DNA from 2 places in the Exiguobacterium sp. Helios genome. Region 2 is predicted to be linked to the other one. Evidence: predicted binding sites of a transcription regulator. Region 2 holds the regulator's gene; the other holds the start of a gene.
The links. The regulator Rex, encoded in region 2, represses fermentation and respiration genes when NADH is low (regulators of the CRP and FNR family bind a similar motif). The targets are predictions, from matches to a motif close to TTGTGAAATATTTCACAA.
Positions count from the first base shown of each region.

Region 1: the regulator Rex is predicted to act here: its motif matches at 3,361-3,378, upstream of adhE (bifunctional acetaldehyde-CoA/alcohol dehydrogenase).

Region 1 covers NZ_CP053557.1:1,518,041-1,525,542, forward strand. Annotated here, with positions in the region: gene HNY42_RS07780 (hypothetical protein) at 1-311, opposite strand, end outside; gene HNY42_RS07785 (undecaprenyl phosphate transporter UptA) at 369-962, opposite strand; gene HNY42_RS07790 (Na+/H+ antiporter family protein) at 1,163-2,485, opposite strand; gene HNY42_RS07795 (beta-class carbonic anhydrase) at 2,637-3,188, opposite strand; gene adhE (bifunctional acetaldehyde-CoA/alcohol dehydrogenase) at 3,523-6,117, shown strand; gene HNY42_RS07805 (Lrp/AsnC family transcriptional regulator) at 6,213-6,623, opposite strand; gene HNY42_RS07810 (MBL fold metallo-hydrolase) at 6,741-7,499, shown strand.
Region 2 covers NZ_CP053557.1:3,029,203-3,036,704, forward strand. Annotated here, with positions in the region: gene HNY42_RS15610 (S8 family serine peptidase) at 1-1,255, opposite strand, end outside; tRNA gene HNY42_RS15615 (tRNA-Ala) at 1,501-1,573, opposite strand; gene tatC (twin-arginine translocase subunit TatC) at 1,681-2,460, opposite strand; gene HNY42_RS15625 (twin-arginine translocase TatA/TatE family subunit) at 2,468-2,671, opposite strand; gene HNY42_RS15630 (redox-sensing transcriptional repressor Rex) at 2,671-3,330, opposite strand; gene HNY42_RS15635 (ABC-F family ATP-binding cassette domain-containing protein) at 3,487-5,388, shown strand; gene HNY42_RS15640 (hypothetical protein) at 5,388-5,780, shown strand; gene HNY42_RS15645 (flavin reductase family protein) at 5,850-6,443, opposite strand; gene HNY42_RS15650 (DoxX family protein) at 6,465-6,863, opposite strand; gene HNY42_RS15655 (winged helix-turn-helix transcriptional regulator) at 7,047-7,367, shown strand; gene HNY42_RS15660 (flavodoxin) at 7,473-7,502, shown strand, end outside.

The sequences.
Region 1 (7,502 bases), 1.5 Mb from region 2:
ATAAAAGCATTCGGCAGCCACAAACCGTCGATATCATCGTCGCATCGTGAAGCGACAAGGAGAATCCGTCCGTCAGAAAATGAGTCGACATAACTGAAATCTGTTTCGGCCTGAGCGATGATCGTCGTTGTCCGCCATTGGTCATGCAGACGATGGACATGCAGTACGTTCCGATGTCGTTTTGTATCATAAATTTCTTCAATCATCATGATTTGTCCTGAAATCGTCAATCCCGTGGCAATGTGTTTACCGGTAACTTGAGACGCCGTAACGCGGTCGAGGTGAATTTTTAATGTGTTGGAAGTATCCAAGATAAGTCGCTCCTTTTTAAAAACAGTCTGCCGCGGGGACAGACTGCAAAACTTGAATTAGGTTGTACGTTGACGCTTTTTCAGGAAGACATATAAGAGAATCATAACGACAGCAGCAATCAGGACACCGTTCGTATAAGGTGCGGCCACTTCTTTAATCGAGCGCCAGTTCGTTCCGAGCGTCTCACCGAGGTAGAGGAAAAGAATCGACCAGGGAATGATGGCGAGGACAGTGTAGAATGAGAATTTCGTCTGATCCATTTTTGCAAGACCGGCTGGAATCGAAATCGCATGACGGACGACTGGAATGAAGCGGGCTCCGAAAATGACGCCTTGTCCGTATTTCAGGAACCAGCGTTCTGCGAGATCGAGATGGTGTTCCGTAATCAGCAGGTACTTTCCGTATTTTAAAATCAATGGTCGACCGCCGTAACGGGCAAACCAGTATAAAAATAATTGCGAAAACAAACCGCCGATGACAGCAGCAACAACGGCAAGCGGCCAACCGATCGTTCCTTGGGAAATCATGAATCCACCGTAAGACAAGACGATTTCGCTCGGAATGATCTCAATCATCAATCCTAAGGCAATACCGAAATACCCTAGATCAGCGAGGTATAATAAAACGTTATTAACAACTTGAGATAACACATCGAACACTCCTTCAGCTTCACTTCATTCCTTTATATTAGAGAAGAAAGCCGGAAAATGAAAGAAAAAATCTTTAATCTGACGAAGCAAATATTTACTAAGCATCTTTAAGTAGAAGGTACAGCCCGTTTAATGAAGCAAAATGATTCAAAAAAAAGAACCAATACCGATTACGGCATTGGTTCCTGAAAACATACTTTTTATAACACCATCGCGGCAATCGTTCCGAAAACGAGCAGCGGCAGATTGTAGTGCAGGAATGTCGGGATGACGGTTTCCCGCATGTGATCATGCTGTCCGTCAGCGTTCAGTCCACTTGTTGGACCGAGCGTCGAATCGGATGCCGGGCTTCCGGCGTCCCCAAGGGCACCGGCCGTCCCGATGATAGCAATCGTCGCTTCCAGACTGAATCCGTACTGGACACAAAGCGGGACGAAAATCGCAGCGATGACAGGAACCGTCGAGAAACTCGAGCCGATCCCCATTGTGACGAGCAGTCCGATCAATAGCATGACGAAAGCGGCAACGAGTTGGGAATCGCCCATCAAGGCTTTTGAATTCTCAACGAGCGGATCGATGTCACCGGTTTTCCGGATGACGTTCGAAAATCCATTCGCTGAAATCATGACGAATCCGATGAACGACATCATTCGCATACCTCGGGTGATGACATCGTCTGCTTCACTGAAGCGGACGAGACGAAGAAGGAGAAACAGGACGAGACCTGTTGTCGCAGCAAAAATCATCGATTCGGTCGTCAGCTGGACAGCGAGTGTCGCGAGGACGACGAGTCCGCTGAGGAACAATTTTGTTTTCGTGATGACGGGAATCTCATAGTCGTCCGGTGCGATGTTCCTCATTTCGTATTCCCGTGGTTTCCGGTAAACGTAAAGACCAATCAACAGACCAACGAGCATTCCGAGTGCCGGAATCGCCATTGCCTGAATGACGGAAGCACCAGCCGTGTCCATTCCGTTTTTCGAAATGTTCGGCAAAAGGATCTGGTTCAAGTAGATATCCCCGAAGCCGACCGGCAGGAACATGTACGGTGTGACGAGACCAAACGTCATGACGATGGCAATCAGGCGACGGTCAATCTTCATCTCATTAAACAGACCGAGGAGCGGTGGAATGATGATCGGGATGAAGGCGATGTGAATCGGCAAGACGTTTTGTGAGCTGATCGCGAGCAACAAGATTGCAAAGACGATAAAGCCTTTTAACTTCTTGACTGACGCCGCGTCAGCGGATCCTTTTGAACGGTTGATCAGAGCATGTGCCAACGCATCCGGAAGTCCGGTTTTCGACAAGGCGACAGCAAACGCACCGAGTAAGGCATAACTGAGGGCGATTTCGGCCCCGGCGCCAAGTCCTTCAGCAAACGTCGCGATCGTCTTGTTGATGCCGAGACCGCCGATCAGTCCGCCGGCGACGGCACTGAGAACCATCGCGAGGACGATATGGACCCGGAAGATGGCTAAAAGAAATAATAGAGCAACGGCAATAATGACTGCATTAAACATGAACTAAAACCACACTTTCTTTTGGTATCACTGTACTATACTAAAGTATCATACAGACCGATCTTTTGACTGTCAAGAAAAAAACACAAAAAAGGTATGACCGACGTCAAATTGAGGTTGGCCATACCTTTCTTCTTCATTAAAACGTGATTCAGCAATCGACTTGGTCGAGTTTACCTGTTCCCGGATCGATGACAAGTCCGTGGACTTCCGTGCCCGGTGGCAACAATGGATGGTTTTTGATCAGTCCGACCGAGTGGCTGACATTTTCTTCGACCGATGTGAAGCCGCGTAACCATTGCTTCAAATCGACGCCGGAAGCATCCAGCGTGTGCAGAACCTGTTCATTGATGCCACGATCCTGCATCTCGGCGATCATCTTCGCCGGGTCAATCGTGCTCATGCCGCAGTCATGATGTCCGATGACAATGACTTCCTCTGCTCCAAGAGCATAGAGCGCGACGAGAATCGACCGCATGACAGATCCGAATGGATGGGACAGGACGGCTCCGGCATTTTTGATGATTTTCGCATCACCGTTTTTCAGACCAAGTGCGTGGGGAAGGAGCTCCGTCAAACGTGCATCCATACAGGTCAGAATCACAACCTTCTTATCCGGGAACTTATCCGAGATGAATGGTTCGTATTGTTTTTCTTCAACGAACTGTTGATTAAACGCAAGCATTTGATTAACGACTGACATTGAAACTTCCTCCTTTAAGACAAATGAATGATGGAACTATTCCTAGCGTACACGATGAACGATTGGTCAGACAAGCAGATTCATCGATTGCTGTGACAGTTATCACAGGAGCGGTACAAAAAAGCGAATCCTTACGTCAGAACAGGTTGTTTCTTTGAAAACGCTATCATTCATGTGAAATAGTTCACAGGATAGCCATGCACAAATGTAACAAAAGGCGGTATGATTGATTTGTGAAGGAAAGCACAAACTATTGAAAATCAGCTTGGCATTCCTAACATCTAATAGGGAATTGCAGACTCAGATTCGTTCCAAAATAGGGAGGAAACCTAACATGGCTGTCAAAGAAAAAATCAAACAAGATGTCTCACCTGTCGAACAAGCAATCAATCAAATCGTCGCGAAAGGTCAAACAGCACTTCAAGAATTACTGACATTTGATCAAACGAAAATCGATACGATCGTGCGGGACATGGCGCTCGCCGGTCTTGAACGTCACGTCGAACTGGCGCGTCTCGCGGTTGAAGAGACAGGACGCGGTGTCTTTGAAGATAAAATGATCAAAAACATGTTCGCAACAGAATACATCTACAATAGTCTCCGGAATGAAAAAACGGTCGGGATTTTAGAAGAAGACGTCCAAAACGGTATCACGTACATCGCGGAACCGGTCGGTGTCGTCTGTGGCGTCACACCGGTGACGAATCCGACGTCAACGACGATGTTCAAAGCGTTGATCGCGATCAAGACGCGTAACCCGATTGTGTTCGCCTTCCATCCATCAGCACAAAACTGTTCCCTCGAAGCAGCGAAAACATTACGCGATGCGGCCGTCAAAGCGGGTGCACCGAAAGATTGTATCCAGTGGGTCGAACAACCGTCACTTGAAGCAACAAAAGTTTTGATGAACCATACCGACATCGCGATGGTCCTCGCGACAGGCGGAGCCGGCATGGTCAAATCCGCTTACTCAACCGGTAAACCAGCACTTGGTGTCGGGCCGGGTAATGTACCGTGTTACATCGAAAAATCAGCTAAAATCAAACGCGCCGTCAGTGATTTGGTTCTCTCCAAAACATTTGATAACGGAATGATTTGTGCGTCCGAGCAAGCCGTCATCGTCGACCAGGAAATTTATGCGGAAGTCCGGGCAGAGATGGAAGCACTCGGTTGTTACTTCTGTACACCGGATGAGAAAAAACGTCTCGAAGCACTCGTCATCAAAACCGATACATGTGCCGTCAATGCGGATATCGTCGGAAAACCTGCGACATGGATTGCAGCAAAAGCCGGCATCGATGTTCCGGGCAACACCGTCATGCTCGTCGCGGAACTCGAAAAAGTCGGGGCTGAAGAACCGTTATCACACGAAAAACTAAGTCCGGTTCTCGGTGCGTACAGCGTTGCGTCAACGAATGACGCCTTCCATGTCGCGGAACGGATGCTTGAAATCGGCGGACTCGGTCATACGGCGGTTATTCACACAACAGATGATGAGTTGATGACAGCGTTTGGTCTCCGGATGAAAGCCTGCCGGATTCTCGTCAACAGTCCGTCAGCACACGGCGGAATCGGCGATCTCTACAATGAATTGACACCGTCACTCACACTCGGTTGCGGATCATACGGGAAAAACTCGGTCTCAGAAAACGTAACGGCGAAACATCTACTCAATGTCAAAAAGGTGGCGAGACGACGCGTGAACATGCAGTGGTTCAAAGTACCGGAAAAGATTTTCTTTGAGAAAAACTCGGTTCAATACTTGAAATCGATTCAAAATGTCTCACGAGCATTGATCGTCACCGACCAATCGATGGTTGAGTTCGGTTATGCCGACAAAGTCATCCGTAACTTGCCTGCAGGCGTCAGCTACCGGATCTTTGACCAAGTCGAACCGGATCCATCCGTGACGACCGTTCAAGTCGGTGCCCAGGCGATGCGTGACTTTAAACCGGACCTGATCATCGCCCTCGGTGGCGGATCGGCGATGGATGCTGCGAAAGGGATGTGGTTGTTCTACGAGCAGCCAAACGAAACGTTCTCGAACCTCCGTCAAAAATTCATGGATATCCGGAAACGGGCCTATAAATTCCCGGAACTCGGTAATAAAGCGAAGTTCGTCGCCATTCCGACGACATCCGGTACGGGATCAGAAGTCACACCGTTCACTGTCATCACCGATAAAGAGAAAAACGTTAAGTATCCGATTGCTGACTATGCGTTGACACCAGACGTCGCCATTGTTGATCCGGAGTTCGTCATGACGGTGCCTGCCTCTATCACGGCCGATACAGGGATGGATGTCCTGACCCACGCGACGGAAGCTTTCGTCTCTGTCCTTGCGAACGACTACACGGATGGATTGGCATTAAAAGCAATCAAGATGATTTTTGAGTACTTGCCACGCGCTTACGATAACGGTTCAGACGCCGAAGCACGCGAAAAAGTCCACAATGCGTCCACGATGGCCGGAATGGCGTTTGCCAATGCCTTCCTCGGCATCAACCACTCGATCGCACACAAAATCGGTGGGGAGTTCCACACACCACACGGTCGGACGAATGCGATCCTGATGCCGCACGTCATCCGTTACAATGCAACAAAACCAACAAAACTGGCCGCTTTCCCGAAATACGAATCGTTTATTGCAGATGAACGGTATGCGGAAATCGCCCGTTACCTCGGTCTGCCGGCAGCGACGACAGAACAAGGTGTCGAATCATTCATCCAAGCTGTCAGTGAACTCGGACAACGCCTCAACATCAAGATGTCGTTCAAAGCCCAAGGAATCAAAAAAGCCGACTTTGAAGCGAAACTCGACAAGATGGCCGTCGATGCGTTTGAGGATCAATGTACGACTGCGAATCCGAAAATGCCGCTCGTGACGGAACTCCGTCAAATCATGGAACTCGCTTACGAAGGTATCTAATAGAGAGAAAAACATCATGGCAATTCAAAAGAGCCTTGCTTCCGGTTAACGGAGGCAAGGCTCTCGTGTGTTCATAATCGTGAAGTAAAGTTTACTCATTTGTTAATCACGATCGATAACTGATAATTCACATGCTCATTTAATTCAGTTAAAAACGAATCCAGTTCCTTGTTCGATGGAAAACGACACTCCAATAGATAACAACTGTCCCCACTGATTTTATAATTATTCAGAACATATAATGGATGTTTTTTGAGAAACGAGAGATACGGCTGGTGATGGGTATCTTTCGTATAGATACTAATCATCGCATGAATCGTATAACCCATCTTTACGGGGTTGAGAAGAATCGTATACCCTTCGATGATGCCTTGCTCTTCTAATTTCAAGACCCGGGCCGATGTTGCGGGTCCACTTAAGTGAATTTTTTGACCCAATTCTTTCATCGTGATCCGGCTGTTTTGTGACAGCTCGTTGATGATTTGTAAGTCCGTTTGATCCAACACGATTTCAAATCCCTTCATAAGTAAAGTAAAACGGCAAAAATACCTTCAGTAAGCTCTGTATCGGGATGACGTTCAAATTATATACTAGGCTCCTAACAACGAAAAGGAGTGGTACACATGAACATCCAACATATCCGCAATGCAACGTTAAAACTGGACTATGCCGGCAAAACGTTTTTGATTGACCCGTTTTTAGCAAATAAGGGAGCCTATCCGGCATTTCCGAATTCGGCACGACAAGATCAAAAAAATCCGTTAAACGACTTGCCGGTTTCACTTGACTCTATTATTGATGCAGATGCGGTCATTGTCACACATTTGCACCTCGATCATTGGGACGACGTGGCGAAAGAAGTACTATCAAAAGACATGCCGTTGTTCACTCAGAATGAACAGGATGCCCAAGAAATCAGAAACAGCGGCTTCCAAAACGTCGAAGTGTTACAAGAAGATACCGTTTTTGAAGGGATTCAATTGATTCAAACAAAAGGTGAACATGGCAGAGGACCCATTTTGGAAATCGCCGGTTCGGTATGCGGAGTCGTCTTTAAACATGAGGATGAAAAGACAGTATACATCGCTGGCGATACGGTCTGGTATGAAGAAGTGGAGAAAGTGATCAAGCAGCATCAACCGAAAGTCATCGTCGTCAACGCGGGCGATAACCAGTTTGTTGAAGGTGGATCCCTGGTGATGGGAGCGGAAGACGTCTTAGCTGTCCATCAGGCAGCTCCAGCGGCTATGATTTTATCCGTGCATATGGAAGCTGTGAATCACTGGGCATTGTCTCGGACGGATTTAAGAACGTTTGCCGATGAACATCACTTTTCTTCTCAACTGATCGTGCCGGAAGATGGCGAGCGTTTTGTGTTTTAAGTT
Region 2 (7,502 bases):
AAGCGAGGTAACCTGCGTCCTGCCCGTCGACCGTCAATGCCATTCCTTCGAGTGTCAGCTGTGTGTTTTCAACTGACGCGACTTGCAGCGATTCGCTGATTAAGCCCGGCGAGCCGACGACACCGACGTCTGGATTCGACGCGTACGGGTTTCCGGCGCCGCTTCCGGCAAATGCCGAGTTTCCGGCTGAAATTGCACACAAAATACCGTTGTTCATCGCATTGACGATTGCTTTTTGTTCCGGATCATCTTTTTGGACGAAGGATGCCGTTGAACCAAGACTCATGTTGATGACGTCTGCTCCTAGCGCAATCGCATCATCAATCGCTTTGATATAGATATCACTGAATGTCGACGGCATCCCTGGATCATTGCCGAAGACCTTCATCGCGAGGAGTTGTGTTTCCGGTGCAACCCCTTTGATTCCACCGTTCGTTTCATCGCCGTTGGCACCCACTGTACCGGCGACGTGCATCCCGTGCATCGAAGCGCCTGGCCCAAGATCACGGATTTCGCTGTCATGATCCGCATAGTTATAGCCGTACGGTACTTTTTCCGTGAAGTAGTTTCCTTTTAAACCTTTTGACGATTTAAAGCTTTCGACTTTTGACGACGTCAAATCGACTTTCGTCTCCGGACTGAGGACCATGTCCTTGTGCGTCGGATCGATTCCCGTATCGATGACGGCAACGATCGTTCCTTCCCCTTTATAGCCGTAGTCCTGCCATGTCTGCTTCGCATTGACCATGTCTTTACTATGTAACATGTTTGGTGTTGCGCCCTTTTCGACTTCCGGACGCGCATATTCGTGTGCGATATGTACGTTTTTGACCCCGCTTAATTTTTTCAGTTCCTTGATTTCACCATATTTGACTTCCCCGCTGAACCCGTTCAATACGGTCGTGAAGCTTTCTTTATACGAAACAGAAATGTCTTTTTGGGCAATTGCCGCTTTGACTTCCTTCTGTTTGTTGACGATTTGATTCTTAAGAATAATTTTTTCCGTGTTGCTTAACGTGCTGTAACGCTTATTTTGTGCCTGCGCGTGTTCAATCGCTGCTTTTTGATCGAGCTCGACGACAATCCGTACTTTTTCGTTTTGACTGTATGACTTTTCTTGACCCGCTTTTTTCAGTGAGAGTGCTTGTGGCTTTTGTACATCCACTTTTTGTGATGACACGTGTCCCTCAGCATGAACTAGGCTGGAAGATGTCATGAGGGCAGCCGCCATCAGAGCAATCTTCTTTTTCTTCATTCCTTTTCCTCTTTTCCAAAAATGTAATGTGGAGCAAAAACGTATTAAACGAAAATTCTGTATTTTTAGTTTAATTAACTTTCGCTTAATATACAATTTAAATTTGGTGCTTTTTAAAAATATTTGTTTGTTTATTACATCACAAAATGAATAAATCCTTATATTCCCTTATCTATTTCTTACAGGTGAATAAAAAAGGACAAAAAAAACCTTGGTTTCCCAAGGTTTCGGCAGGTAAAGCAATATGGAGACTATCGGGCTCGAACCGACGACCTTTTGGCTGCCAGCCAAACGCTCTCCCAGCTGAGCTAAGCCCCCGTGTGTTTCTATAATGAGTATACCCATTGCTGTTCATTTTTTCAATATAAAATTAGACCGCTTACAAAAAAATCTCCCTCACCTTACCGGCAAAGGAGAATCTTCCGTTATTTGTTCAGCTCACGCATCATATCCGCTTGTCGTTCCAGTTCAGCCTGTTGCTCCAGGATCAGCACTTTTTTATACGTCCGTGCCGAGATGATGATACTGATTTCATAGAGGATGAACAAAGGAACAGAAATCATCAAATGCGACGTAATGTCGGGCGGTGAGATCAACGCCGCGATCACGAACAACGCAAAATACGCATACTTCCGATTCTTCCGCATGAAGAACGGCGTTACGAGTCCGAGCCGTGTCAAAAACATCGTCACGACCGGTAACTGGAACAACAGACCAAACGGAATCGTCAACCGGATCAGGAAACTGAAATAGTTCTCGACCCCGATGACCTGTTCAATCCCAAGCTCTTGTCCGAGTTCCGTTGATACTTCCAGTAAAAACGGCAACAGCCAAAAATAAGAAAAGGAAACACCCGCAAGGAATAAGAAAAACGTCACGGGAATGTACGTCAACGTCGCTTTTTGTTCTTGGTCGTGCAGACCGGGACGGATGAACGCCCAAAGCTGGTACATCCAAAACGGGGACGCCAAGACGATTGCGATGATGAACGCAAGATTCAGATATAACATCAACGGATCAACGACGTTAAACGCATTTAAACCGATTCCGAGTTCCTTTAAGTCGGCCTGTAAGAAACGGACGAGCGGCCGGACGAGCGGAAAGGCTGCGATAAACATGACTACCACGATGATGAGCGACCAGATGATCCGCTTACGCAGTTCATCTAAGTGCGATGTCACACTCTGTTCTTGATCGATCGCCATGATTCACTCACTTCTCTTTCATTTCGTCCTTTTTATCCTTATCATCTTCCATGATGCCGTGTGTCGCACTCTTGAACTCTTTTAACGTTTGACCGGCCGCGCGGCCGAGTTCCGGTAATTTCTTCGGTCCGAAGATAATGAGGGCGACGACACCGATCAAGGCGATGCTTGCCGGTCCAATACCAAGTGTTAACGGGATTAAGTTTTCCATTATGATTTCACTCCTTCAGCTGATTGCGAATAATGCTTCATGAAATAGACGAGCGACTGCAGCTCGATTGACAGATCGATGTGATGCACCCGGACGTGGGCCGGGACATTCAACCGGGCCGGTGTAAAGTTCAGAATGCCGGTCACACCGTACTCAACTAACTCATCCGCTACTGACTGCGCGAACTGCGACGGTACCGTCAAGATGGCGACATCGACATGGTTCGCTTTGATTTGTTCTTTCATATCCGAGACGTGATAAATCGGAACGTCCTGCGTCGTTGTTCCGACCTTGTCTTCATCGGCGTCAAACGCGATGACGATACGAGTACTATTATTCTTTAAAAAGTTATAATTTGCAAACGCTGTTCCGAGATGTCCGACCCCGATTAAGGCGACATTCGTGACCTCGTCTTGGTTGAGTGTCTTTCGGAAAAATGTTAACAAATGTTGAACGTTATAACCGTACCCTTTTTTCCCTAACGCCCCAAAGTAGGAAAAGTCACGACGGATCGTCGCAGAGTCGACTTTGACCGCTTCGCTGAGCTCTGCTGACGAGACGCGCAGCTTGCCGGAGTTATAGAGACTTTGGATAAAACGATAATATAACGGCAGTCGTTTCGCCGTTGCTTGTGGTATTTTTGTGTCTGGCCCATTCATACTGCAGTTCCCCCTTCGGCCACGTTCTGACGTGGCACCCAAATCAATGCAAAGAATTCTACTCTCCTTGATTGTAAACCACTTCACATAGAGTAACAAATATTATATTCGGCAGGATTTTTCGTGATAGACTAAAGGGTGGAAGGATGGATGGATATGATTCTCTTACAAGTAAACCAACTCTCAAAATCATTCGGCGTAGAGCCGATTTTAGACAATATTAAACTCGAAGTACAGGAACGGGACCGGATTGCCCTCGTCGGACGAAACGGTGCCGGAAAATCGACACTTTTAAAAATCATCGCCGGGGAGCTGTCACATGACTCGGGGGAGATCATGAAAAGCAAGGAAGTCCGGATTGGTTATCTCGCGCAGGACAGCGGACTCGAGTCGAACGAATCGATTTGGAACGAGATGCTGACCGTCTTTGAGCATCTGCAGGATCAGGAACGGGCGCTTCGTCGGATGGAAATCGAAATGGGCATGGAGCACATTTTAAATGATCCGACTGCCTATGACCGTCTCCTGAAAACGTACGATCAAGCGCAACACGACTTCTCGGAAGCCGGCGGCTATCAGTTCGAAGCCAACATCCGCTCTGTCTTACACGGGATGCGTTTTTATCCGGACGATTATTCCCGCCGGATTCAGACGCTTTCCGGTGGACAGCGGACCCGGCTTGCCCTGGCGAAGATGTTACTCCAGGCACCGGAACTGTTGATTCTCGATGAGCCGACCAATCACCTCGACATCGATACGTTGTCCTGGCTCGAAAGCTACCTGTCCGGTTACCGTGGTGCTGTCCTGATCGTTTCCCATGACCGCTATTTCCTCGATCAAGTCGTCAACGTCGTCTATGAATTGTCCCGGAACGTGTCGCGGAAATTCACAGGCAACTATACGAAGTATCTCGAACAAAAAGCGGCACTGTACGAACAGGAAATGAAACAGTTCGAACAGCAGCAGGAAGACATCGCGAAGATGCAGGACTTCATCCAGCGTAACATCGCCCGTGCGACGACGACGAAACGGGCGCAAAGTGTCCGCAAGCGTCTCGAAAAAGTCGACCGGATCGACCGTCCGGACGGTGACGAACGCAGTACGGTTCTGTCATTCCCGATTGAAAAGCAGAGCGGCAATGATGTGCTGCAGGTCAATCAACTCGCTGTCGGCTACGAAGAAGCCGTCTCGAAAAACATTACGTTCCGGCTGCAACGTGCGGAATCACTGGCGCTTGTCGGACCAAACGGAATCGGCAAGTCGACGTTACTGAAAGTGCTTGTCGGCCGTCTGAAACCGCTGTTCGGTGACTATCGTTTCGGTACTGGCGTCTCGATTGGCTACTACGATCAGGAGCAGGCGGAACTGAACGACCGCAATCGGGTCATTGATGAAATTTGGAACGAATGGCCGTTGATGCGCGAACAGGAAGTCCGGTCCGTTCTCGGGCAGTTCCTGTTCAGCGGCGATGATGTCTTCAAGCTCGTCCATGAATTGTCGGGCGGTGAACGCGGACGTCTGGCGCTCGCGAAGCTGAAGTTACGGAAAACGAATCTGCTTGTGCTGGATGAGCCGACGAACCACCTGGATCTTGATTCGAAAATGGTCCTCGAAAATGCACTTGTCGATTACGAAGGCACGTTACTGTTCGTCTCCCACGACCGTTACTTCATCGACCGCGTCGCGACACGTGTCATCGAGATGAGTACAGACGGCGTGACCGATTACCTCGGTGACTACTCGTATTATATGGAGAAAAAAGCCGAGAAGGAAGAAATCGCCCGCCTCGAAGCAGAAGAAGCGAAAGCGATCAAAGTCGCTTCGACGAAGACGATTGATAAAGAGGCGCAAAAAGAAGCGCGCAAAAAGAAACAACAGCTGGAGAAGCTCGAACAAGAAATTGAACGGTTGGAGAACCGGTCGGTCGAAATCGAACAGTTGTTGTGCGAACCGGAAGTCTTTAATGATATTCCGAAAGCGACCGCCCTTTCGGCAGAACGCGATCAGATTGATGTCGACTTGCTTGATTTGATGGAACAGTGGGAGTCGTTCCACTGATGCGCTCGAAAAGTTATCTGATCAATCTGATCCAAGGACTATTGTCCGGTGTCCTCTACTTCGTTCCGATGTATGCGGACTACGTCTCGGCTTTCATTCGTCCGGATGCGTTTAATGCCGTTTATCCGTTGTTTATCCTGATTTCCTGTATGATCGGTCTTGTCATTCAGACATGGAGCGGACTGTTCATCAGTTTATTATCCGGTCTGATCTGCACGTTGCTGACGATTCAGTCGTTCGTCGAACTGAATGATCCGATGATCATCATGTATTACGGTGCCGTCTCCCCATTAGCGGCCTTTTTAATCAGCTGTGTCGGGATTTGGGCGCTCGCCGTCCTGTTTTATCTACTCGACGGTTTCCAGTACAGTAAACGCCATAACATGGAGTAAGCAACAAAAAATAGACGAGGGAAGCAGACATCGAATCTGCTTCCCTCGTCTATTTGGCATGACTTTATCTTATTTCGTTGGACGGGTAATTGTGAAGATATCACCGATTTTCGCATAATCATTGCCGGCAAGACGGGCAATTGCTTTTAAACCGTCGGCATCAATCCGGAACGACTCCTCGAGTTCATCCGCGACATGATACCGGATGACTTCGCCGATTAATAAGTCAGCTGTTTCCAGTTCAATGTGTTGTGACAGTTTCAGCTCAAACCGGATTTTCGCTTCCGCGACCGCCGGGACATCAATCAAATCGCTGTCGATCAGCGTAAGATTCGTCCGGTTCAATTCACTTTCCCCGTAAGCAAGAGGTGCTGCCGTTTCATTGACGGCTTCGACAATCTCTTCACTGACGATATGGATAACGAACTCTTTATTCAACAAAATATTTTTAGCGGTGTCTTTTTCGCCCTGATCCGTCTTTTGGACGGCAATCAACAGTTGCGGCGGATGGCTCGAAGCGACGGTGAAGAAGGAAAACGGGGCGGCATTGACCGTTCCGTCCGCTCCTTTCGTCGTGACAAAGGCAATCGGTCTCGGGATGATACTCCCGATCAACAATTTATAGTTTTCTTTTGGACTGAGTGACTGTGCATCAAACTTCATCTTTTTACCCGCTTTCTCTGATCACCCGAGCATGGCTGCGAGTGAATAGTCTCCGGCACCAATCAAGGCGACGCCAAGGGCGATGACGATCAGTGCCATGTTATATTCGTACCCGTTCTGTGTCACCCAGTAACCATTTTGCCCGTGCACCTTGATGATTGCAACGAGCATCGACCCGATAATCAGTGCTGCCGCGAACCATAAGAACAATCCACCGGCAAATAGTAAACCACCAATCAGTTCTGCCAGTCCTGCCGTAAGCGCAAGCATTTTACCCGGTTTCATCCCGATCGATTCGAACCAGCCGCCCGTCCCTGCAATCCCGTGCCCGCCGAACCAGCCAAACAATTTTTGTGTCCCGTGTGCTGCAAATGTTAATCCAATCACCAATCGAATAAGAAATAATCCTAAATCCATCATCTTGATCAAAACTCCTTTTACTTAATGTTTTTTAATTACTTTTAGTAACCTAAATACGACTATAAACTAACACTTACTAAAAGTAAACAGATTTGTTTTTGTTTATTTTATTACTTTAAGTAAAATAATTCGTAATTTTGAATCAGAGTGGGTATACTAAGACTATAGAAAGGATGAGTGCTGATGGAAGAAACATTGATTCCGACTGCCCTTTGTCCGAAAGTCGAACATGCCTTTGAAATTTTGGGCAAGAAGTGGACGGGCTTGATTTTACGTCATCTCATGACGAAGACCTGTCGTTTCAACGAAATTCAAGATGCGATTCCAGAGTTATCTGGTCGTATGCTGACGGAGCGCATGAAGGAACTTGAGGCGGAAGGTATTGTCATCCGGACCGTCATTCCGGAACGTCCGATTAAAATTCAATACAGTTTGACTGACAAAGGTCGTCAGCTTGAACCTGTCATTCGTTCAATCGAAGAATGGGCCGAGCTCCAAGACTGACATGAAAAGTCTCTCCATTTGGGAGAGGCTTTTATTTCCGTTTGTATTGAGAACGATTATCAATTAAACTAAAGATGTTCATGTTTTGGAGAAAGGATGATTCAGATGAACATCATGATTGGTTTTGTCAGCATG